DNA from 3 places in the Phyllobacterium sp. GQ127 genome. Region 2 is predicted to be linked to each of the others. Evidence: predicted binding sites of a transcription regulator. Region 2 holds the regulator's gene; each other region holds the start of a gene.
The links. The regulator PhoB, encoded in region 2, activates phosphate uptake and scavenging genes when phosphate is short. The targets are predictions, from matches to a motif close to TGTCATNNANCTGTCAT.
Positions count from the first base shown of each region.

Region 1 (7,789 bases), on a different contig from region 2:
GCCGTCAAAGGCTTTCCCATGACGTTGGACTATCCAATCCTTGGCGCCTTCAATCTGAAAGGTGGCTCGCAGGTCGGACCTGAGTTTATCTCGCTCTATCTGGCTCTGTCGTTCTATACGGCGGCCTTTATCGCCGAAATCGTCCGGGCCGGCATTCGTGGTGTTGGCAAGGGACAGAGTGAAGCTGCCCATGCTCTCGGCTTACGTGCAGGCACGACAACACGGCTTGTTGTTGTGCCACAGGCAATGCGCATCATCACGCCGCCGCTGGCCAGCCAATATCTGAATCTGACCAAGAACTCCTCACTCGCGATTGCAGCCGGTTATCCGGATCTCTTTGCCGTCGGGGGAACGATCCTGAACCAGACGGGCCGCTCGCTTGAAGTGGTCGTTATTTTCATGATCGTTTACTTGAGCCTCAGTATTCTGACGTCGCTGTTCATGAATTGGTACAACGCCAAAATGGCACTGGTGGAGCGCTGATCATGACAGACACCAATATTAGTTTCGTTCGTCAGGAAATGCTGCAGGGTCAAACTCCGCCCTTGGGTGAACGCGGCATTGTGCGATGGGTGCGGGTTAATTTGCTTGCAACGCCGGTCGATGCTGTTCTGACCGTCTTGGCACTTCTCGTTCTGGCATGGTTTTTACCGCCACTGATCAACTGGCTATTTATTCAAGCTGCGTGGGTCGGGCCGAACAGGTCGGTATGTGCGACCGTGGCACAGGGCGGTTTGCAGCCAGATGGCTGGTCCGGCGCATGCTGGGCCTTCGTGAACGCCAAATTCGGCCAGTTCATGTATGGTCCTTACCCCATTGACCAACGTTGGCGGGTCAATCTTGTGGGCATCATGTTCGTTGCCCTCCTGATTCCACTTCTGATTCCAAAAGCGCCCTACAAGGTACTGAATGCGATCGTCTTCTTTTTCGTATTCCCGATCGTCGCATTCTTCCTGCTGGTCGGTGGCTGGTTCGGCCTTCCCTATGTCGAAACCTCCGTTTGGGGTGGTCTGCTGGTTACGCTGGTTATTTCCTTCGTTGGTATTTCCGTCTCGCTGCCGCTTGGCATAGCACTGGCACTTGGACGGCGCTCGAAAATGCCGGTCATCAAGATGCTGTGCGTCATTTTTATCGAAATGGTGCGTGGTATTCCGTTGGTGACGGTTCTGTTCATGGCCAGCTATATGCTGCCATTGTTCCTGCCGCCGGGCGTTTCGTTCGATAAGTTCCTGCGGGCGCTGATCGGTGTTGCGCTATTCGCTTCGGCCTATATGGCAGAAGTGGTGCGTGGTGGTCTGCAAGCCATCCCGAAAGGGCAATATGAAGGTGCGGATTCGCTTGGACTCGGTTACTGGCAGAAAACTGGCCTCATCATTCTGCCACAGGCGTTGAAACTGGTAATCCCAGGTATCGTCAACACCTTTATCGGTCTGTTCAAGGATACATCGCTTGTTTCGATCATCAGCATGTTCGATTTGCTCGGGACGGTGCGTCAGCACTTCAACGATACAAATTGGTCATCGCCGCAAACCCCCATGTCCGGTCTGGTTTTTGCCGGTTTCGTCTTCTGGATTTTCTGCTTCGGCATGTCGCGCTATTCCATCTTCATGGAAAATCGTCTCGACACTGGCCACAAACGTTAGGAGCATACGTATATGACAACTGAAAACATTATCGACCCGGAAGAAATCCACGTCGACCATTCGCTCCTGCAAGTCTCCACGACAGACGTTGCCGTTGAGATCATCAATATGAACAAATGGTACGGGGATTTTCATGTCCTGAAGGACATCAACCTCAAGGTGATGCGCGGCGAGCGTATCGTCATTGCCGGTCCGTCCGGTTCAGGTAAGTCGACCATGATCCGCTGCATCAACCGTTTGGAAGAGCACCAGAGCGGCAAGATTCTCGTTGACGGTATCGAACTTACCAACGATCTGAAAAAGATCGACGAAGTTCGGCGCGAAGTCGGCATGGTGTTCCAGCATTTCAATCTCTTCCCGCATTTAACTATCCTGGAAAACTGCACGCTGGCCCCAATCTGGGTACGCAAGATGCCGAAGAAGAAGGCGGACGAAATTGCGATGCACTTTCTTGAGCGCGTCAAAATCCCCGAACAGGCCAATAAATATCCGGGTCAGCTTTCCGGTGGTCAGCAGCAACGCGTGGCCATTGCCCGTTCGCTCTGCATGAATCCACGCATCATGCTGTTTGATGAGCCGACGTCGGCCCTTGATCCGGAAATGATCAAGGAAGTGCTCGACACAATGGTGCAGCTTGCTGAAGAAGGTATGACCATGGTTTGCGTAACCCACGAAATGGGCTTTGCGCGCCAGGTTGCAAATCGCGTTATCTTTATGGATCAGGGCCAGATCGTTGAACAGAACGCTCCTGCCGAGTTCTTTGATAATCCGCAGCACGAACGCACGAAGCTATTCCTCAGCCAGATTCTTCATTGAGATAGTTTTCTGCAATGTTACCAAACGGCGGCCTTATGGCCGCCTGTTTGATACTGCAATCCATTTTTCTTATATTTGGCCTGCAAGCCCTTTTGGGCGCTCATGACCCTCGCTTCGGCGAGGGTTTTTGCATTCAAATCTGGCCATCATATCCATAGAGCCAATCCAGCCCTTCGATAAACTTTTCGGCAGGGCGTTTGCGCATAACCATATTGCGCGCCATGGCGATTGGCCCCTTGGCATGATAGGCGAGTTGGTTCATCGCGCCGCGCCGCACCACTGCTTTGATACGTTTGCTGCGGGTCTTGTCAAACGCGTCTAAAGCCGATGGCCATGCTGCGATATTTTCCCCCAAGGCAGATGCCAGCGCCCATGCATCCTCGATAGCCATGGCCGCTCCCTGCGCTGCATATGGCGTCATCGCGTGGGCAGCATCCCCGATCAGCACCAGGCGATCCTTTATCCGGTATCGGCATTTACGCTGCTCAAACAATGGCCATGAAGTCCAAGGTCTCCCCGCCAGCATGATGTCGCGAATACCGGGATGCCAAAGATTGAATTCCCGGATAAAATTTTGGCTTGGCGTTTCCGGCACAGCCCCAGCGTCCCATCGCCGTCCGCCTTGGCGATCCGGGGCAACAGCAATGAAATTGAACATTTCACCGGAACGTATCGGGTAGGCGACCAGATGAGCGTTTGAACCAACCCAGGCAACAACATTGATGCCCTGAGGCAGCAGGGACGTGAAGCTCTTTGGCAACTGGTCAGCGGCGATTGTCGAACGCCAGGCAATCGTCGATGTATAGCGCGCGCGCTCCATGTCGGACATGGCAGTGCGCATATTCGACCAGACGCCGTCGGCACCTACGAGCAAAGCCCCGCGATGTTCCTCGATACGATCGTGATATTGAACGCGAACGATAATGCCATCTGCGTCAGGCTTGTACTGTGTCACCGCTGATTGCAGCTGGATAGCTATATTGGGCTGGCTTCGGGCCTGTTCCAGCAAGGCATTTTGCAGATCGGCCCGGTGGCAGACAATATAGGGTGAGCCCCATCTCGTGCGGGCCACATGACCAACATCAAGCGAAAGCAACATTTCGCCGCTCGAACCATCTGCAAGACAAATTGCCTGCGGTTCAACCGAGGATGGCGTTAATTGGTCGAGAACACCGAGCTGCTGCAATATCCGCGTGGCATTGGGGGAAAGCTGCACTCCGGCACCGGCTTCGGCCAGCGTCGCGCTTTTCTCAAATATCTGAACTGAAAAACCTTTGGCACTCAAGGCAAGCGCCAGCGTCAATCCGGCAATGCCAGCGCCGGCGATAATAATCTGGTCAGGATTGGGATCGCGCCTGTTTCGTTCGGTCTTTAAATCGATGAGCGATGCGTTCAAGCGGCCCTGTCCACATAGGTGCAACCCGCTGGGACGGTCTCATCGGCATGCAGCGAAGCGTCATAGCGGTAAAGCGTGGAGCAATAGGGGCAAACTTTTTCATTGTCATCGCCCAGATCGAGAAACACATGCGGATGGTCGAAAGGCGGGTTGGCACCCACGCACATGAATTCCTTCACGCCGATGGCAATGGTCGCATGTCCTGCGCTGTTCTGGAAATGAGGGATGCTGTGGCCAGCCATTTTTCGCTCCTGAATCGTCTCGTCAAATACGCATGTTTGGCATTTGACTTCTCTTTCGCTTCGGTTTGTATCATCCTGATTACGATTTCAAGACGATTGCTATCAAACTGTCAAAAGACTTGTCTATGGTGCGCTCTTAAGTCCGCATTTTGCGGGAAATTTTTTTAGCTGGAGAATATTGATGAACGACCAATCGCCCACCATTCCGCAGCCTGTTGAGAATGTCTCTCTGCCGGATCTGCACACCAGCGTTGATCGCTTCGTCAACCGCGAATTCTCCTGGCTGCAATTTAATCGCCGCGTGCTTGAAGAAGCGCAAAATACCCATCAGCCCTTGCTTGAGCGCCTGCGCTTTCTGTCTATTTCGGCTGCCAATCTGGATGAGTTCTTCATGGTGCGCATTGCCGGTCTGGCCGGGCAGGTGCGCGAAAACGTCTCCAGTCGCAGTGATGATGGACGCACGCCGCAGGAACAGCTGGAATTCGTTCTCGAGGAAGTCGGCAAACTTCAAGCCGCCCAGCAGCTGCGTCTGAGTGCCTTGCGCGAGGAATTGATCAGGGAGAACATCGAGATTGTTCGGCCTGATCGTTTGACCAAAGCTGAGCAGGAATGGCTGGAGGATCATTTTCTCGAAACCATCTATCCTGTGCTAACACCCTTGGCCATTGATCCGGCGCATCCTTTTCCATTTATCCCGAATCTCGGCTTCACCATTGCCATGCTGCTGAATCGCAGCACGGATAACCGCCCAATGACGGCGCTCCTGCGCCTGCCGCAGGCGCTCAAGCGCTTTATCCAGATACCGGATGATAGCGGTCGCTACCGCTTCTTATCTCTTGAAGATGCGATCAGCCTTTTCACCGGGCGGCTTTTCCCTGGCTATGAGGTCAAGGGTGCCGGCACGTTCCGCATCATCCGTGACAGCGATATTGAAGTTGAAGAAGAGGCGGAAGATCTGGTTCGCCTGTTCGAAAGCGCCCTGAAGCGCCGTCGCCGCGGTCAGGTGATCCGCATCGAATTTGATGATGAAATGCCTGAATCCCTGCGCAGCTTTGTGGCTACGGAGCTGGGTGTGCCGGATAATCGTATCAGCGTGCTTGGCGGTCTGCTTGCGCTCAATATGATTTCGGAAATTGTCAGCATTGCGCGCCCGGACCTGAAGTTTGTTCCTTACAATCCGCGTTTTCCTGAACGTGTGCGGGAACATGGTGGCGACTGCTTCGCAGCGATTCGCGAGAAAGACATCATCGTCCATCACCCTTACGAATCCTTCGATGTCGTGGTGCAATTTCTGCGTCAGGCCGCTGCCGATCCGGATGTCGTTGCAATCAAGCAGACACTTTACCGTACTTCAAATGATAGCCCGATCGTGCGTGCGCTGATTGATGCCGCAGATGCCGGTAAGTCCGTTACTGCCTTGATCGAACTTAAGGCGCGTTTCGATGAAGAGGCCAATATTCGCTGGGCCCGCGATCTGGAGCGCGCTGGCGTACAGGTCGTTTTCGGCTTTATCGAGTTGAAAACCCATGCGAAAATGTCGCTGGTCGTGCGCCGCGAAGAAAACAAGTTGCGCAGCTATGTGCATCTGGGCACCGGCAATTATCACCCCATCACCGCAAAGATTTATACGGATCTGTCGTTCTTCACATGCGAGCCTTCGATTGGCCGCGACGTGGCGCAAATCTTCAACTACATCACAGGCTATACGCCGCCTTCCGGCGAAATGCAGCTTGCCGTTTCCCCGATCACGCTGCGTCCTCGCATTCTTCAGCATATTGCCGAGGAAATCGCCCATGCGAAAGCTGGCCGTCCTGCCGCAATCTGGATGAAAATGAATTCGCTGGTCGATGCGAAGATTATCGATGCGCTTTATGAAGCCAGCAGTGCCGGCGTGGAAATTGATCTCGTCGTGCGTGGCATTTGCTGCCTGCGTCCGCAGGTGCCAGGGCTTTCGGAGAATATTCGCGCAAAGTCCATCGTGGGCCGCTTCCTTGAACACAGCCGTATTTTCTGTTTTGGCAATGGCAAGCCGCTCCCATCGGAAAACGCTCTGGTCTATTTCGGTTCAGCCGATATGATGACCCGTAATCTTGACCGCCGTGTTGAAACTTTGGTGCCCATCACCAATCCAACTGTGCATCAACAGGTTCTTTCACAGATTATGCTGGCAAACCTTCTCGACAACCAGCAGAGTTATGAGCTACTTGCAGATGGAACCTCGCGACGGATCGCTCCCGCCGATGGGGAGGATGCTTTTAATGCGCAGGAATATTTCATGACCAATCCTAGCCTTTCAGGCCGTGGCAAGTCGCTGAAATCTTCTGCGCCTCGATTGATTGCCCATCGCAAGCGGAAAGCGGCGAAAGAAAAATGAATTTAATTGCGACTTTCTCTGGTGACTGCCGATACACCGGTTTGGGAACCCAGACTTTATGATATCGGCAGCACAGGGACGTGTGCAGGGACGCCGACCGGCCGCTGTCATCGACATCGGCTCGAATTCCGTGCGTCTTGTGGTTTATGAAGGTGTTACGCGCTCGCCCACGGTTCTTTTCAATGAAAAGATATTGTGTGGTCTTGGCAAGGGACTGGTCAAAACCAAAAAGCTGAATGCCAAAGCCGTGCAGAGCGCCTTGCGCGCGCTCCGCCGGTTTCGCGCGCTTGCCGAGCAGGCCGGTGCCGTGTCGCTGGATGTGCTTGCCACTGCCGCCGCACGTGAGGCGGAAAATGGTTCGCAATTTATCCGCGAAGCGGAAGCCATCCTTGAAGAACCCATCAAGGTTCTGTCGGGCCGGGAAGAAGCCTATTATTCGGCGCTTGGCATCATTTCCGGTTTTCATGATCCTGACGGCATTGCGGGCGATCTTGGCGGCGGCAGTCTGGAACTTGTCGACGTCAAAGGCCGTAAGATCGGTGATGGCATAACCTTGCCGCTTGGTGGTCTGCGCCTGCAGGATATGTCTGAAGGCGATTTGACCGAAGCGCTGAGCATCGCTCAAAAAACCCTCGGCACAGCCAAGCTTCTTGCCAATGGCAAGGGCAGGGCCTTTTATGCGGTTGGAGGAACGTGGCGCAACCTTGCCAAGCTGCATATGAGTGCGGAACATTATCCGCTCCACGTCATGCATCATTATGAAATTCCGTTCGAAGAAGCCCAGCGCTTCCTCAAGCGCGTTGCTGTCGGTGATGTGGACAATATGCGCGGCATTGAGGATGTCTCAAAAAACCGCCGGGCGCTCTTGTCCTACGGCGCCATTGCATTGCTTGAAACAATCAAGATCATGAAGCCGTCGAAAGTAGTCTTTTCGGCACTTGGCGTGCGTGAGGGCTTTCTCTATTCGCTCTTGCCCGAGAGCGAGCAGTTGAATGACCCGCTCATTTCTGCCGCCGAGGAACTGGCGACACTGCGTGCACGTTCGCCTGCCTATGCGCGTGAACTTGCCGACTGGAGCGGCGATGCTTTCGCGGCGCTGGGTTATAAAGAGACTGATGATGAGAAGCGCTACCGGCGCGCGGCCTGCCTGATTGCAGATATAAGCTGGCGGGCGCATCCCGATTATCGCGGCAGTCAGGCGCTGAACATGATCTCCAATGCCGCTTTTGTCGGCATTGATCATCCTGGCCGCGCCTATATAGCGCTTGCCAATTTCTTCCGTCATGAAGGGGTTGCCAATAGCGTACCGGACCCGGAG
Region 1 is NZ_JCAXDZ010000001.1:180,895-188,683, forward strand. It holds gene AC6CHM_RS00945 (amino acid ABC transporter permease) at 1-483, shown strand, start outside; gene AC6CHM_RS00950 (amino acid ABC transporter permease) at 486-1,643, shown strand; gene AC6CHM_RS00955 (amino acid ABC transporter ATP-binding protein) at 1,656-2,459, shown strand; gene AC6CHM_RS00960 (FAD-dependent monooxygenase) at 2,593-3,855, opposite strand; gene AC6CHM_RS00965 (zinc-finger domain-containing protein) at 3,852-4,097, opposite strand; gene AC6CHM_RS00970 (RNA degradosome polyphosphate kinase) at 4,279-6,471, shown strand; gene ppx (exopolyphosphatase) at 6,530-7,789, shown strand, end outside.
Region 1: AC6CHM_RS00970 (RNA degradosome polyphosphate kinase) is a predicted target of PhoB. The motif match lies at 4,176-4,192, and genes of this name have one in related genera.

Region 2 (7,789 bases):
CCACGTTCCGCCCCTTTAGTTGGCGGGCTGGTGCTGGCACTGTTGGTAATGCCGACAATCATCATTGCATCGCGCGCTGCACTTCGCTCCGTACCTCCTTCAATCAAGGAAGCGGCGCTGGGCGTCGGTGCATCGCATCAGCAGGCCATCTTCCACCATGTGCTGCCTCTGGCCATGCCCGGCATCATGACCGGCACGATTATCGGCATGGCGCATGCTCTGGGCGAAACGGCTCCGCTGCTGATGATCGGCATGGTCGCGTTCATCGTCGATATTCCTGGTGGGATAACCGACGCTTCGACGGTGCTGCCGGTGCAGATTTATCTGTGGTCCGACCTTCCTGAAGTCGCCTTCCAGGCAAAGACTGCCGCAGCCATTCTGGTGTTGCTGGTGTTCCTATTCGTGATGAATGCTGCGGCGATCATGCTGCGCCGACGTTTTGAACGTCGCTGGTAATGAGGTACAAGGACATGAACATGTTATCCGAAGTTGATGTGGAAAAGAAATTGCATAACTCCTCGAACCAGCCTGCGATAAAGATGAAGGGCGAAAACGTCTCCGTATTTTACGGAGCCAAACAAGCGCTCTTTGAAGTCAGTCTCGATATCAGGGAAAAGGAAGTCACCGCGCTTATCGGACCATCGGGTTGCGGCAAGTCGACTTTCCTGCGTTGCCTGAACCGCATGAATGATACGATTTCGATCTGCAGGGTCACGGGCAATATCACGCTTGATGAGCGCGATATCTATGATCCCAAGATCGACGTGGTTCAGTTGCGCGCCCGTATCGGCATGGTGTTCCAGAAGCCAAATCCATTTCCGAAGTCGATCTTCGAAAATGTTGCCTATGGCCCGCGCATTCATGGTCTTGTCAAAAGCAAGAGTCATCTCGACGAAATCGTGGAAAAAAGCCTGCAGCGCGCAGGCCTGTTTGCGGAAGTGAAAGACCGTCTGCATGAATCTGGCACCGGTCTTTCCGGCGGACAGCAGCAGCGTCTTTGCATCGCGCGCGCCATTGCGGTCAGTCCGGAAGTGATTTTGATGGACGAGCCTTGCTCGGCGCTTGATCCTATCGCGACGGCAAAGGTTGAAGAACTGATCGACGAATTGCGCCAGAACTACACGATCGTCATCGTCACGCACTCAATGCAGCAGGCGGCACGCGTGTCGCAACGCACGGCAATGTTCCATCTTGGAAATATTGTTGAAGTCGGTGACACTGAAATGATGTTTACCAGCCCTACCGAAAAGCGCACGCAGGACTACATTACCGGACGTTTCGGTTGATCTCACGGGAAGAGGGTTAGACAATGACTGACACAGCACAACACACCGTCCGCTCTTATGACGATGAACTGAAGTTTCTGACGCACAAGATTGCAGAGATGGGCGGACATGCGGAGCGCATGGTCGAACAGGCTGTGTCGGCCATGGTCAATTCGGACAATGCGCTTGCCCAGCGCGTGATCTCTGATGACCTTATCCTCGACGCCGGTCAGCGCGAGATTGACGAAAAGGCGATCACCATCATCGGCAAGCGCCAGCCAATGGCGATCGACTTGCGCGAAGTAATCGGCACGATCCGCATTTCATCCGATCTTGAGCGTATCGGCGATCTTGGCAAGAACATTGCCAAGCGTGTCGTAGCCGTCAACGATACGCGCCAGACGCTCTCTGTCTATCGCGGCCTGCAGACCATCGCAGAACTGGCATTGACACAACTTAAGGATGTTCTCGACGCTTATGCAACACGCTCGGTGGCACAGGTCAATATCGTCCGTGAACGCGATGATGAGATTGATGCGCTTTACACGTCGCTGTTCCGCGAACTCCTGACCTATATGATGGAAGATCCGCGCAATATATCCGCTTGCACGCATCTTTTGTTCTGCGCCAAGAATATTGAGCGCATCGGTGACCATGCCACCAATATCGCCGAGACGGTCTATTACATTGTAACGGGAACACAGCTTCCGGCGGAACGCCCGAAGGAAGATCAGTCGCATACCGTTATTCTTGACGAGCCAGTAACGCCATAATTGCCGGAAGCAGACCATGCCTATAGCTCCCAGAATCACAGTCGTTGAAGACGAAGATGCCCTCAGTGTTCTCCTGCGTTATAATCTGGAGGCAGAAGGCTATATTGTCGAAACCATCAGCCGTGGTGACGAAGCCGAAATCGCCTTGCGCGAAAAGGTGCCGGATCTGCTGATCCTCGATTGGATGCTTCCAGGCCTTTCCGGTATTGAACTTTGCCGCCGCCTGCGTGCTCGGCGCGAGACAGAAATCCTGCCGATCATCATGTTGACCGCGCGCGGTGAAGAAAGCGAGCGTGTTCGCGGTCTTTCAACCGGTGCGGATGATTACATGGTCAAGCCGTTCTCGACACCGGAATTGCTGGCACGCATCAAGTCCATGCTACGCCGGGTCAATCCAAGTCTCTTGTCGCATGTGTTGAGCTTTGGAGATCTGAAACTTGACCGCGAACAGCACAGGGTTTTCCGTAAAGAGCGTGAACTCAAGCTCGGACCGACAGAATTCCGCCTGCTGGAATTCCTGATGCAGTCCCCAGGCCGGGTGTTCTCGCGCGGACAGCTCCTGGACAATGTATGGGGCGCGGATATTTACGTCGATGACCGTACGGTTGACGTGCATGTTGGCCGTTTGCGCAAGGCAATCAATATTGGCAGATCGCTTGATCCGATCCGGACCGTACGCGGTGCAGGCTATTCCTTCGGATAGGATTAAATCGCGTTTTTCTTTATCGAATTCCTGTCTCGGCCGGGAAACAGAATTGGCGTTATATGAGCCAATTTGCGCTAGAGACGGCTTGCGCAAATGACCGGTAGTCTCATTTAAACAGAACTGCTTCTGCCGGACAAAAAGTGCCGTGTTCCGAAAAGGGCTATTCGGCGGCAATCAGCGGGAAGTTTGTTGCTCGTAGCGGATCTGGCTCGACCAATGTCTCCAGAAGTGGCCGCTGGATAGCTGTGCCGCCATTGATCTCCAAAATATGCGTATAGAAGTTTTCGCCGGTAACCGAGCGTGGCGCTTCGATCTCATGCATCACGCTGATGACGGTGGTTCCGGCACAATGATCCTTGATGGCCTGATGGAAGGCGATCTTGGAGTCCGGGTCCAGCGCGCCGGTTGCTTCATCAAGAAACAAAACCGCAGGCTTGTGCAGCAATATGCGCGCAAGCACCAGTTTCTGCTTCTGACCACCCGACAGGAGCTGGTCCCAAGACGTGCCATCGCGGCATTCTTCACCAAGGTTTTCAATAAAGTCGCCCATGCCGGCGCGGTGCAGGGCGGCCGCAACGGAGGAATCGCCAAAACGGCTCTCATCCATTGGGAGGCATACGAGCTGTTTCAGCGAGACGCCGGGAAGTTTGACCTCTTGCGCCGCATACATCGTTGCCGCATCTTTCGGGTAAAAGATTTCACCACGGCCATAGCCCCAAAGCCCGTTCATTGCTTTGAGCAAACAGGTTTTTCCACTACCGGAATCGCCCTTGATGTAAGCCCATTGGCCCTTGCGCAACCGCATATTTCCAAGCGTGAGAAAAGCCTTGGCCTCGCTGTCGCGGTGCATCAATTCAAGTCCCCGCACCGAGACGCCAAAGGCTTCGTGCTGTGTTGCAAATTTGAACTCACTGACACCGGTGGACCGATAATATTCCGAGGGCTGGCTGACACGCTCGACCGCTTGGGCCAATTCGGTAACGCGCCGTGCATTTGCCTTCAAATTGGCAATTGCGGGCATGACATGGATAAACCAGGAGCATTCATTGATCATCGAACCAACAAGCTCGGAACCGGTAATATAGTTCTTGAAGCTGATCGTATTACCCATATAGGGCAGAAGACCGGGTATATAGGCGACAATACGGGCGGAAAAGAAATTGTAGATCGAGGTGAACGACATATAGCAGGCATCGAACACATTGAAACGCCCCCAATTATTGTCGACGCTTCTGTAAAGCTTGTCATTTAACGACTTTTGAACAGTCTCGCCATTGGCAGCGGCAACCTGAAAGCTGCGGCGCAACAATGTGGTCAGCTCACTTCTGTAACTGCCTTCGGATTGCTGCATGGCGAGGGTGAGTTTTTCAAGAGCGCGACCAATACGCATGGCAATCCATGTGCTGACCGGCACGTAGAGCGCAATGGCCGTAAAGGCCAGCGTGGCACTGCCATAATCTCCAAGAAAATCAAGGCCGGGTATTGGCGTTGAAAGTTCAATGAGTTTCTGGCCCACGAAAAGAATGGACATTGTGACGCCCAGCACGCCCATGGCCAGCCCAATGGCGCCGCCGGTCATTCCCTTGATGGATTCCTGAATGCGCTGGTCGATATTGTCGGGAGTCTGCTCCGCCGAACTTCCCTGCTGCAAATGATAATGTGTGTGCTGTTCATCAAGCAGCGCCTCACCGAAGCGGCCATTGAGCCAGCCGCGCCATTTACGATGCAAGGTTGTCGAAAGGAGATGACGGACACCGATGAAGCCAATTTCCTTGACTGCAACAATTGCAACGAGAATACCGGCATTTGCGAGGATCACATTGAGCGGATTAACGACAAAAGGGTCGTGTATATCGACCAGCGAGTTGATCAACTCGCCCGACGCCATCGCCATCCAGACGCTGGCCTTGCTGGCTGCGGCGGTCAAAAGCGCAATGGCGATTGTCAGCGTCCAGGCTTCAACCCAGCGCTCGGAGGTCCAGTACGCCCTAAGCAGTCCCCAGAAGCTGCACATTGATGCCAATGCGGAGTTTCCGTTGACGGGAGATGATTTCCCAACTGACTTGGTGCCTGATTGCAAGAGATTGCCCCGGTTTGATTCCAATTACAGTAACACAATGTTACGCATTGCAACAAACCGTGGTTAAAATGGGGTTAAAATTTGCGAATATGATGAGCGATCAGATTTCGCCGGACACGTGTCGGCGTTGCCGGTCGAGCTCTTCACTGTATCGCCGCAGCGTGTGGCTTTCGCTCAAAAGCCCGACGACCTTCAGTTCCACAATGTCATTAACGACGGCCAAAGCTTCGGCTTCGGCATTGTCGAACAGGCGTACGGCCTGTCGCGCATTCATTTGCGGTTGTAGATACTCACCCTGATATTTGATCAATGGGCCAATAGGTTGCGCTTCATCGGTTGTCTCCGTGATGCCTGAATGCGCTTCCGCAACGATTATGATGCCGACATACTTATTCTCATCGCTGACAATGATGACACGTTGCGTTGAGCCGAGCGGAAACTCCTGACGGAATTCGCTGATGCTCATCTTGTCGGAAGCCGTGCGCACATCTGTACGCATCAGCTTGGCCACTGTCAGATTGCGAATCCAACCCACATCATGGGCGCTACGGATGCTTTCACCCCGCAAGTGAAAGCGCCATGTGGCAAAGGAGTAGCCGAATGTGTTCCGGACTGTAATGGATGCCGCAATGACAGCGGCAAGCACAAGAACCGTTATCGGAAAGTCCCCTGTGATTTCCAATGCGAGGAAGGTCATCGTCAAAGGGCCACCGATCACCGAGACTGCCAGAGCGCTCATGCCGACAACCGCATAGGTCACGGGCGTCAGGGTTGCGTGGGCAAAGACATAGGGTGCGGAAAAAGCAAAGAGTTTGCCAAGGAGTGCACCTAGGAAAAGTGAGCCGAAGAACAGGCCCCCGCGAAAACCCGAACCGATGGAAATGGCGGACGCAAGCGCTTTCAGCAGGATAATACCGATAATGCCGGCAATAGGCCCTGTGTAATCCAGATTGAGATGCAGCGCGCCATGACCTCCCGACAGCACCTGCGGTGAAATCAAGGCCAGTCCGCCGACAACCGCACCGCCAAGGACGGGTCGCATCCAGAATGGGATGAAGCTTTTGCGGGCGAGTTCTTCAACGAAAGCGACGCCCTTCATCAGCGCGATACCAGCACCGGCACAAAGCAAGCCGAGGAGAAGCGCCGGGACATAGTCGGCGGGAACAACGGTGCCGAACTCGCCAATGTCGATAACGAAATTATCACCGGCAAGTGCCCGCGCGACAAGATTGGATACAAGTGCGGCGGCAACAACGGGTGTCAGGCTTAAAATAGTATAGGAACCAATGATCAGCTCGAAGGCATAGAATGCGCCAGTCAACGGAGCGTTGAACGCGGCGGCGATAGCGCCGGCAGCGCCGCAACCAACGAGGATGCGCATATCCGAACGTCTCAAGCGCAAGGACAGACCAAACTTTGACGCCAAACCGGAGGCGAGCTGGGTATAACCTGCCTCCAGTCCCACGGAAGCGCCAAAGCCATTGGAAATCAGATTCTGGACGGTGACGATGATGCTGTCATTGAGTGAGAGACGGCCACCATGCAGGGCATTCGCCTCAATCGGATCGACAATCGGCTTTTTACGGTAGAGCGCCAGAAGGAAGAGCAGGACACCAAGAATAGCACCCCCCACAATTGGAGCGAAAAAGAGCGCCGTATGACTTGCGGACATTGATGATGACAGACGTTCACCGGGTTGCAGGTTGAAGATCACCAAGTGCAGATATTGGGCGATGCGGCTCATCGCGGTCACGACGAAACCTGAAAAAATGCCGACGAGTACGGCAACCAGAACAAGGCCTGCTTCATGACTTCGTGCAAAGGCACGCAAGCGGCTCGGTGCGAGAAAAATGGAGAAGACGCCGAGACGACGCAATGTAAACTTACGGAGCATGGAACGGTCTTTGAATTATTCGAACTGCGGGAAAATATGCCGTTTCGGGCGTCTTTTGGTTATAGCGACAAGCCCTGACCCTAAGCCGCTTGGCAGCAAAATTCAAATGATGCATGCGCATGCGTCCATTGATTGCTTTTGGAGTTTTCCACTTTATGGCAAGATTTTTCAGATCGCCTGAAGCAATTCTTACAACCGCCATAATGACGACATGCAAGCGACATTGAGCGCGGTCAGATTGCCAGCACTGTCATCATTTGAGGAGAGAATCATGCTGGAAGCGATTGAACCAACACTGAACGAATTGCTGGCTGAACCGATCATCCGTCAAATGATGGCGAGTGATGGCGTGAAGTCGGATGAGGTTCGCACATTAATGGCGCGCGTCGGCAGGCTGAGCCAGGCACCGCAAAGACAGGAACGCGCATTTCACGTTCTGAAAATGCCACCCAATTGGCTTTATCGTCCGGGTGCGGCAGAGCGTTCAATGTGCTGCCCGAAATAGAGCTGCATGATATACCGGACCTTCCGGCATGAGATGGCGCCTGTCCTGCCCGACACGGCGCCAATTTCTTTTGGTGCTCTTGCGCAGTTGAGCTGTGCAGAATTTCGATAATCCTCTTGTCATTTTCCCTTTCACATTGCGAAAAACTGCCATTGCCTATTAAGTAGCGGTGATGGGGTTGTGATCAAAAAATAAACAATAAGGGGAATGATATGAAAACTGTTTTCCAATTAGGCCGCAGGGCTTTCATCGGGCTCGTCGCTGGCGCTGCCTTGACAATGGCCGCTTTTGGACCGGCGGCAGCTCAGGAAAAAATCAAAGTGGTTGGCATCTACACGGTTCCGATTGAGCAACAATGGGTTAGCCGGATTCATCTGGCGCTAAATGCCGCCAAGGAGCGTGGCGATATTGACTATTCCTACTCGGAAAATGTCTCCAATACGGATTATGAGCGCGTTATGCGCGAATATGCCGAACAGGGAGCAAATCTGATTGTTGGCGAGGCATTTGGCGTTGAAAAGCCCTCGCGCGCTGTTGCCGCCGAATATCCAGATATCAAATTCCTC
Region 2 is NZ_JCAXDZ010000003.1:214,203-221,991, reverse strand. It holds gene pstA (phosphate ABC transporter permease PstA) at 1-456, shown strand, start outside; gene pstB (phosphate ABC transporter ATP-binding protein PstB) at 471-1,286, shown strand; gene phoU (phosphate signaling complex protein PhoU) at 1,310-2,038, shown strand; gene phoB (phosphate regulon transcriptional regulator PhoB) at 2,055-2,741, shown strand; gene AC6CHM_RS13060 (ABC transporter ATP-binding protein/permease) at 2,905-4,758, opposite strand; gene AC6CHM_RS13055 (chloride channel protein) at 4,925-6,718, opposite strand; gene AC6CHM_RS13050 (hypothetical protein) at 6,990-7,223, shown strand; gene AC6CHM_RS13045 (BMP family protein) at 7,436-7,789, shown strand, end outside.

Region 3 (7,789 bases), 260 kb from region 2:
AGAGCATTATGGTCGTCCTGGTTTGTGATGCCGGAGAAAAATATCTCGACAGCGTTTTCAATGATGATTGGCTTAACGAGCGGCAGCTTCTGGACAAACCGGCGCATCGTCGCCTTGACCAGCTTTTTGACGCCTATATTGAATCGATAAGGTTGGCATCAGTGCCTCCGACGACGTTGTGGGCCTAAAGCGATGCCGATAAATTTCAGACAGTATAAAGAAATTCTGGATTTGGCTGCGCCCATTGCAGGTATCCAGTTTGCCCAGGTTGCCCTGACAAGCACCGATCTGCTGATGATGGGTTTCATCAGTGTTCAGGCCGTTGCAGCCGGGGGCCTTTCGCTGCTGCTTTATAACCAGTTGCGTACCATGTGCGTTGGTATGGTGACGGGGGTTGGCAATCTCATTGCTGCTTCGGTCGGACGCAGCGAGAAACGTACCGGAACATCTGCAATTGACGACGTCGCGACTGACGAAATACGCGACCTGCTGTGTGCCTCAATGTTGATTGCAACAATTGCGGCGACGATTGCCGGCGTCATATTGGTGATTTTCAGCCAAATCCTGACTTTCCTTGGCCAAGCGACTGCGGTGGCAACTTTGGCCAAGCCGATCATGCTGACCTTGGCCCCGGGCTTGCTGCCAATGCTGTGGCTAAACGTGTTGCGGCAGTTCGCGGTCGGCATGCGCCGCGCCGGTTCCTTATTGACCGTTACGATAATATCCATAGCCGTCAATGCTGGCCTGAACCTGATCTTCATCTATGGTTGGCTCGGGATACCTCCGCTTGGATTGGCTGGAATTGGCCTTGCCACCACCCTGGTTCAGGCATGGACATTTCTGGTCTATCTGAGAACCGTCCGGCGTGATGATGCGCTCAGGCCTCTGCTTGCGCTCGATGGATGGCGGGCACGCCCGGCAACATTGGCGATGATTACCCGGATGGGCCTGCCGATCACGCTGACATATGGTTCGGAAGCAGCCATCACTTCGATAGCAACGGTTTTCATGGGAACCTTCGGGCCATTAGCATTGGCGGCTTCCAATATCGTCAATCAACTTGCCTATATTGTTTACCAGCTCAATATTGGCCTTTCGCAAGGTTCATCAATTCTTGTGAGCAGGACGGTCAGCAAGGGGCAGGCAGATCAGGTCAGCGCTATTGCACGACGAACATTCGCGATCAGCTTCAGTGCAATGGCAATTATCGGCCTCGTCTACGTGTTCCTGCCTGAAATAGTTTTGCTTCCATTTCTCGGTGGCCGGGCCGATCCATCCCTGTTCGGGGCGGCAGCCACATTATTATGGTTCGCCATTGCGCACCAATTCTTCAAAGGCTCACAGAATATCTGTGTCGGCTTGCTACGTGGGCTTGGAAAAACGAAAGTGGCCCTGTTCAATACACTTGTGGGCTACTGGCTTATCGGCATTCCCGCGATGGTGTTGTGCGCATACGGGTTCGGATGGGGCAGCTATGGCATCTGGTTCGGGTTGTGCCTTGGCTTTGGCAGTACAAGCATTCTGTTATGGTGGCGCTTTATTGCGGAGCTTAACACCGCCCGGCTGGCCATTTCTAAAAATCAGCAAGCTTTCCAGATAATATCGGGCTGATGCGCTTCAGAAAGATAAAGCCATGCGTGAGCAATGTTTCAAAGATCGCGCTTGGCAGATTTGGCATGCACTATCGAGCGGGCCTGCTCTAGCTGCGTACGATGCTCAGCGTCTTGTCAAAAATGCGCAAGACCCTGTCGAGTTCGTGCCCGCGTTTAAGAATAAGGCCGCCTGCGGCGATAACGCTATAGGCACCCTGTTTGCGTGACAGTTTCGGGTTCTTTTCAATGCGGAACATCGGGACTTCGCTGGTGCGCCGGAAAACCGAAAAGATTGCCCTGTCGGAAAGATGGTCAATGGCATAATCCCGCCATTCGCCAGCGGACACCATAAACCCATAAACACGCAAAATTTGATTGAGTTCGCGCCGGTCGAAGGTAATCGGCAAATCATTGTTTCGAACGAGGGGGATGAGTTTCGCCTGGCGCTGCGAATCGTCGCCACCTGCATTGCTTTCCATCAATCAACCGCCTTTGAATTTGTCGTGTGACACCTGGATGACAATAAGGTGACCCCATCTGGACAATTTTACAAGCTTGCAATTTTCTTACTGCGCAAATTTTGTGAAAACAGTGCCTTCGTTTCCGCACCTCACGAACCAATACGGGGTGAAGCCAATGGTGATGATGCGACACATTCTCGCCATCTTCCTTACGCATTGCCGCCGAAATTCAAACCGAACATCCAGCTGTGTTGCCAGAGATGGTTTGATCAGGGCAGTTCGATTACCCAAGCCCCCCGCCCAAGCGGATTGTTCAGATCAGATCAATAATCTCAGTATATTTGGCAACATGCCCCAATAGCTCAGGCCGGATTTATCCGGCCTGTTTTTCTTTCAGCTATTTGGACGCCATGATTGACGCACCGATGATTGGCCCGGGCTTGCCGTCGCCAAGCATCTCTTGCAACAGCACCGCGCAACCTGAGGCCTTCTTGCTGGCAAGCTCACTCATTGGGATCTCGATCTTTTGAGCATTGCCATCCCACATGCCCACGGTTTCCATGGCACGAACGCTATTGGCATAACTCACCATACGTCCGGTATTTTCGCCGCCGGGGATAGAGACGATGCTCTCGCGATTGAAATATGCAAGGACGACACGGACAGGATTAGCCGTAACCGATCCTGAGCCTATATCAATAAGAAGCCGGTTTTTTGCAGCTTTCTCAATGGAAACGGACACTGTCAGCCCCATGGGTGTATTGCGCATATCGGCAATGCGGCGGCGAATCTTCGTTTCGTCCTGCCCATTCATATGCTCGCGTCCATTGACGATGACCTGCGGCGTATAAACGCCATTGAGACTCAAGGCTTTGCGATATTCGTTCTGGCGTTCGGTGTTTTCGGGCAAAGCAAGATTGTCGGTCCAGCCCCGATAGTCCCAGTAGTCGACATGGAAAGCCAGCGCCACAACCTTTCCTTCCCCCGCCAGTTCTTTGAGAATAGCATCGGCAGGGGGACATGAACCGCAACCTTGCGACGTATAAAGCTCGACGACGCCTTCCGGCTTGGTTCCCGCATCTTCTGCGCAGACCGGAACCACATAAGCAATCGCTGCCAAAACGGGCAGGCCGATCGCCAAGAGTTTTGAAGTGGTGCGCGTAAGCAAGATTGCGGGGCTTTCTTCGTGAAATTTATAAATCTTATCTGTCAGATTGGTTGCCAGAAGATTGATAGGAGTCCGTTCATTCAAGGGGAAGTCACTTTGAGGTGAATTCGATCACGAATGCTGTACCATTCAACGATGAAGGGCCGCCGATCGCCCGGCGGCCCTTCAAAATCAATTATATGATGTCGAATCAGGCAGCCAGATCGCGCAGAACATATTGCAGGATGCCGCCATTCTTCAGATACTCCAGTTCATCGATAGTATCGATGCGGCAGATCAGAGGAACCTGCTTCACTTGACCATCAGCGAATGTCACTGTCGCAAATGTTTTCTGGCGGGGCTGGATCGTGGCAAGCCCCTCGATGGAGACAATTTCATCACCCTTCAGACCCAGTGACTGCCAGCTTGTACCTTCTTCAAGAACGAATGGGACAATGCCCATGCCGACAAGGTTCGAACGGTGGATACGCTCGAAAGACTGAGAAATAACCGCGCGAACACCGAGCAGATTTGTTCCCTTTGCCGCCCAGTCACGTGATGAGCCATTGCCATACTCCACGCCAGCGAAAATCACCAGCGGCACATTCTCGCGGCGATATTCCATTGCCGCATCATAGATCGGCATTTCTTCCTTGGTTGGATAATGGATGGTGTAACCACCTTCGCGGCCATTCTCACCCAGCATGTGATTGCGGATGCGGATATTGGCAAAAGTACCGCGCATCATCACTTCATGGTTGCCACGACGCGTGCCGTACTGGTTGAAGTCCAGCGGAGCCACGCCATGATCGGTCAGATACTGCCCGGCAGGTGAGGCGGCCTTGATGGAACCGGCCGGAGAAATATGATCGGTCGTGATCTTGTCGCCGAACAGGCCAAGAATGCGCGCACCCTTGATGTCGTTGACAATGCCCGGGGTTTTACCCATGCCGACAAAGTAAGGCGGGTTCTGCACATAGGTGGAATTGTCATCCCATGCATAGGTCTGACCGGCTGGCACTTTAACGTTCTGCCAATTTTCATCGCCCTTAAACACATCCGCATATTTTGCCGAAAAGAGCTTGCGGGTAACGTTCTTGGTGATGAATTCCTGGATTTCATGGCTGGAAGGCCAGATATCCTTGAGGAAGACAGGATTGCCATTCTGATCTTCGCCGAGCGGCTCGGTTGTCAGATCCTTGGTAACCGTTCCGGCCAAAGCGTAAGCGACAACCAGCGGCGGCGATGCAAGATAGTTAGCCTGCACGTCCGGCGATACGCGGCCTTCGAAGTTGCGGTTGCCGGAAAGAACAGCAGCAGCAATCAGACCCTTATCATTGATGGTCTTGGAGATCGGCGCAGGCAATGGACCGGAGTTGCCGATGCATGTGGTGCAACCGAAGCCGACAAGATTGAAGCCAAGCTTGTCGAGTTCAACCTGCAGACCTGCGCTTTCCAGATAGGCGGCAACGACCTGCGAGCCGGGGGCGAGCGAAGTCTTGACCCAAGGCTTGGATTTCAAACCCTTGGCAACTGCGTTGCGGGCGAGGAGGCCAGCGGCAATCAGAACACTTGGATTTGACGTATTGGTGCAGGACGTGATGGCGGCAATGGCAACGTCGCCATGGCCCAGATCATAATTCTCGCCCTCGACCTGATAACGCGCATCGAGTTGTTCAGTCTTCTTGTATTCCTTCTGCAATGATTCGCGGAAGCCGGAAGCAATTCCTTCCAGCGCGATACGGCCTTCAGGACGCTTGGGGCCAGCCATGGAAGGCACAACCGTGCCGAGATCCAGTTCCAGCGTATCGGTGAAGACCGGATCAGCAGAGCCCGCTTCACGCCACATGCCCTGAGCCTTTGAATAGGCTTCAACCAACGCCAGACGATCTTCGTCACGGCCAGACATATGCATATAGTTGATGGTTTCATTGTCGATCGGGAAGAAGCCGCATGTTGCGCCATATTCCGGACCCATATTGCCGATGGTGGCGCGGTCAGCCAATGTCATCGAATCAAGACCGGGGCCGAAGAACTCGACGAACTTGCCGACAACACCCTTCTTGCGCAGCATCTGAACAACGGTAAGAACCAGATCGGTTGCCGTAACGCCTTCCTTGACCTTGCCGGTCAGGCGGAAGCCGATGACTTCCGGAAGAAGCATGGAAACTGGCTGACCGAGCATGGAAGCCTCGGCTTCGATGCCGCCAACGCCCCAGCCAAGAACGCCAAGACCATTGACCATGGTGGTGTGCGAGTCCGTACCAACGCAGGTATCAGGATAAGCGACAGTCACGCCGTCTTCTTCCTTGGTCCAGACGCCTTGTGCCAGATATTCGAGGTTGACCTGATGGCAAATGCCCGTGCCGGGCGGAACAACGCGGAAGTTCTTGAATGCCTGTTGGCCCCATTTCAGGAAGCGGTAACGCTCGCCATTGCGCTCATATTCCAGATCCACATTGCGCTTGAAGGCTTGTGGATTGCCGAATTCATCGACGATGACGGAATGGTCGATAACAAGATCGACCGGGACGAGCGGATTGATCTTTTCAGGGTCACCACCAAGATTGACCATTGCATCACGCATGGCGGCAAGATCGACGACTGCTGGAACGCCGGTGAAATCCTGCATGAGAACGCGGGCAGGGCGGTAAGCAATTTCTGCCCCGGCAGAACCGCGATCAACAAGCCACTTGGCGACATTCTCAATATCTTTCTTGAAAACCGAGCGGTTGTCTTCAAAGCGAAGCAGGTTTTCAAGCAGGACTTTCATGGAGAATGGGAGGGCGGAAATGCCTTCCAAGCCGTTCTTTTCGGCTTCGGTCAAACTGAAATAAACATATTCCTTATCCCCTACGGTGAGGGTTTTACGGCATTTAAAACTATCGATCTGAGACATTTTGCGTTCGTCCTTATGCTGCGGCCTAACCCGGGACGAACGCCTTTGCCGCGTTTCAAGGACGCGCTAAGGTGCGGGTGCAGTCATTTCCGCTGTCCGTCCCAGCAAATACCGGGAAGTATTCGCTTGAGATCGGCCAAAATTGTTTCCATGCCGACCGCTGGCATGGTTGACTGGTATATAGAGTTTTTCCGCGATTTGTGCCAGACCGTAAGGCGCAAAAATACGGGCTGCGGCGAAATGGTCATTTGGTTGCGCTCAAAACAGAAAAAGCGGGTTTTTCATGCAGTTAGTGGCCAAACGGTTGGGCGGAGAGCGGGGCGGGGAAATCTTGTTTTCTGACCTCAACTTTACCATTCAGGCTGGCGAAGCCCTACTCATCACCGGGCCAAATGGCGTCGGCAAATCGACCTTGTTGCGAATCGCGGCAGGATTGTTGCGGCCAGCCGAGGGAGAAATAGTGCTGCAGGATAATCGCGAGCAATTCGAAACGCTGGGCGCGGCATGTCATTTTCTCGGGCATATGAATGCGATGAAACCCGCGCTGACGCTGGACGAAAATTTGCGGTTTTGGCAATCCTTTTATGGCGGCGGAGCGCGGCATGTGTCCGAAGCGCTTGAAATGGTGGGACTGGCCGATATCGGCCATTTGCCCTTTGGCTATCTTTCCACCGGCCAAAAACGCCGCGCCAGCATAGCGCGGCTTCTTTCCAGTGACAGGCCCGTATGGCTTTTGGATGAGCCGACCGCTGGACTGGATAAGTCATCCGAAACACAGTTTTCGGCGTTGATGCAGGCTCATCTTGGCAATGGCGGTATCATCGTGGCGGCCACGCATCTGCCTCTCGGATTGCCGCATTCGCAAGAACTGACACTCGAGGCTGTTCACTGATGGGCGCTTTGTTCGTGCGAGATGCCCGTCTCGGTTTACGGGCGGGCGGCGGCGCACTGGTCGGGATATTGTTTTTTCTGGCTGTGATTGCTGTCGTGCCTTTCGGCGTCGGGCCCGATCTCAAGCTCCTCGCACGCATTGGCGCGGCCATGCTGTGGATCGGCGCGCTGCTTGCAACGCTCCTTGGCCTCGACCGGCTGTTTCAGGCAGATCGTGATGATGGCTCGCTTGATCTTCTCATCATGAACTCCGAACGCCGCATGCTGGCGATCACGGTGCTGGTGAAATGCCTCGCCCATTGGACAGTGAGCGTTTTGCCGTTGGTTATTGCCGCGCCCTTGCTGGGCCTGTTCATGAACATGGAGCCGCTGGCAATTGGTGCAGTCACATTGACCCTTCTGATAGGAACGCCGGCCATCACGCTTATAGGGGCTGTCGGTGCGGCTGTTGCAGTCTCGCTGCCGCGTGGTGGACTGCTTGTTTCGGTGATTGTTCTGCCTCTTACCATTCCGGTGCTCATCTTCGGTGTATCTGCGTCCTATGGCGCAATTGAAGATCCGGCCCCATTTCTGGCACCTTTGCTTATTCTAGGTGCGATTACATTGTTCTTTGCGGTTATCGGTCCGTGGGCGGCGGCAGCTGCACTTAAATCATCCGCCGACTGACAGACTGGCGAATTGCGCAACGAAATATGAAAAGCTAAGAGATATTTATGAGCAATGTGGCATCCAAATCTGGGCGGTGGACCGATCTGGCGAACCCGACAAGGTTTTTGAACCTTGCGAGTAGCGTCTTGCC
Region 3 is NZ_JCAXDZ010000003.1:472,980-480,768, reverse strand. It holds gene AC6CHM_RS14375 (PLP-dependent cysteine synthase family protein) at 1-188, shown strand, start outside; gene AC6CHM_RS14370 (MATE family efflux transporter) at 232-1,611, shown strand; gene AC6CHM_RS14365 (DUF2794 domain-containing protein) at 1,700-2,071, opposite strand; gene AC6CHM_RS14360 (DUF1223 domain-containing protein) at 2,451-3,305, opposite strand; gene acnA (aconitate hydratase AcnA) at 3,412-6,099, opposite strand; gene ccmA (heme ABC exporter ATP-binding protein CcmA) at 6,383-6,991, shown strand; gene ccmB (heme exporter protein CcmB) at 6,991-7,656, shown strand; gene AC6CHM_RS14340 (heme ABC transporter permease) at 7,704-7,789, shown strand, end outside.
Region 3: AC6CHM_RS14365 (DUF2794 domain-containing protein) is a predicted target of PhoB. The motif match lies at 2,098-2,114, and genes of this name have one in related genera.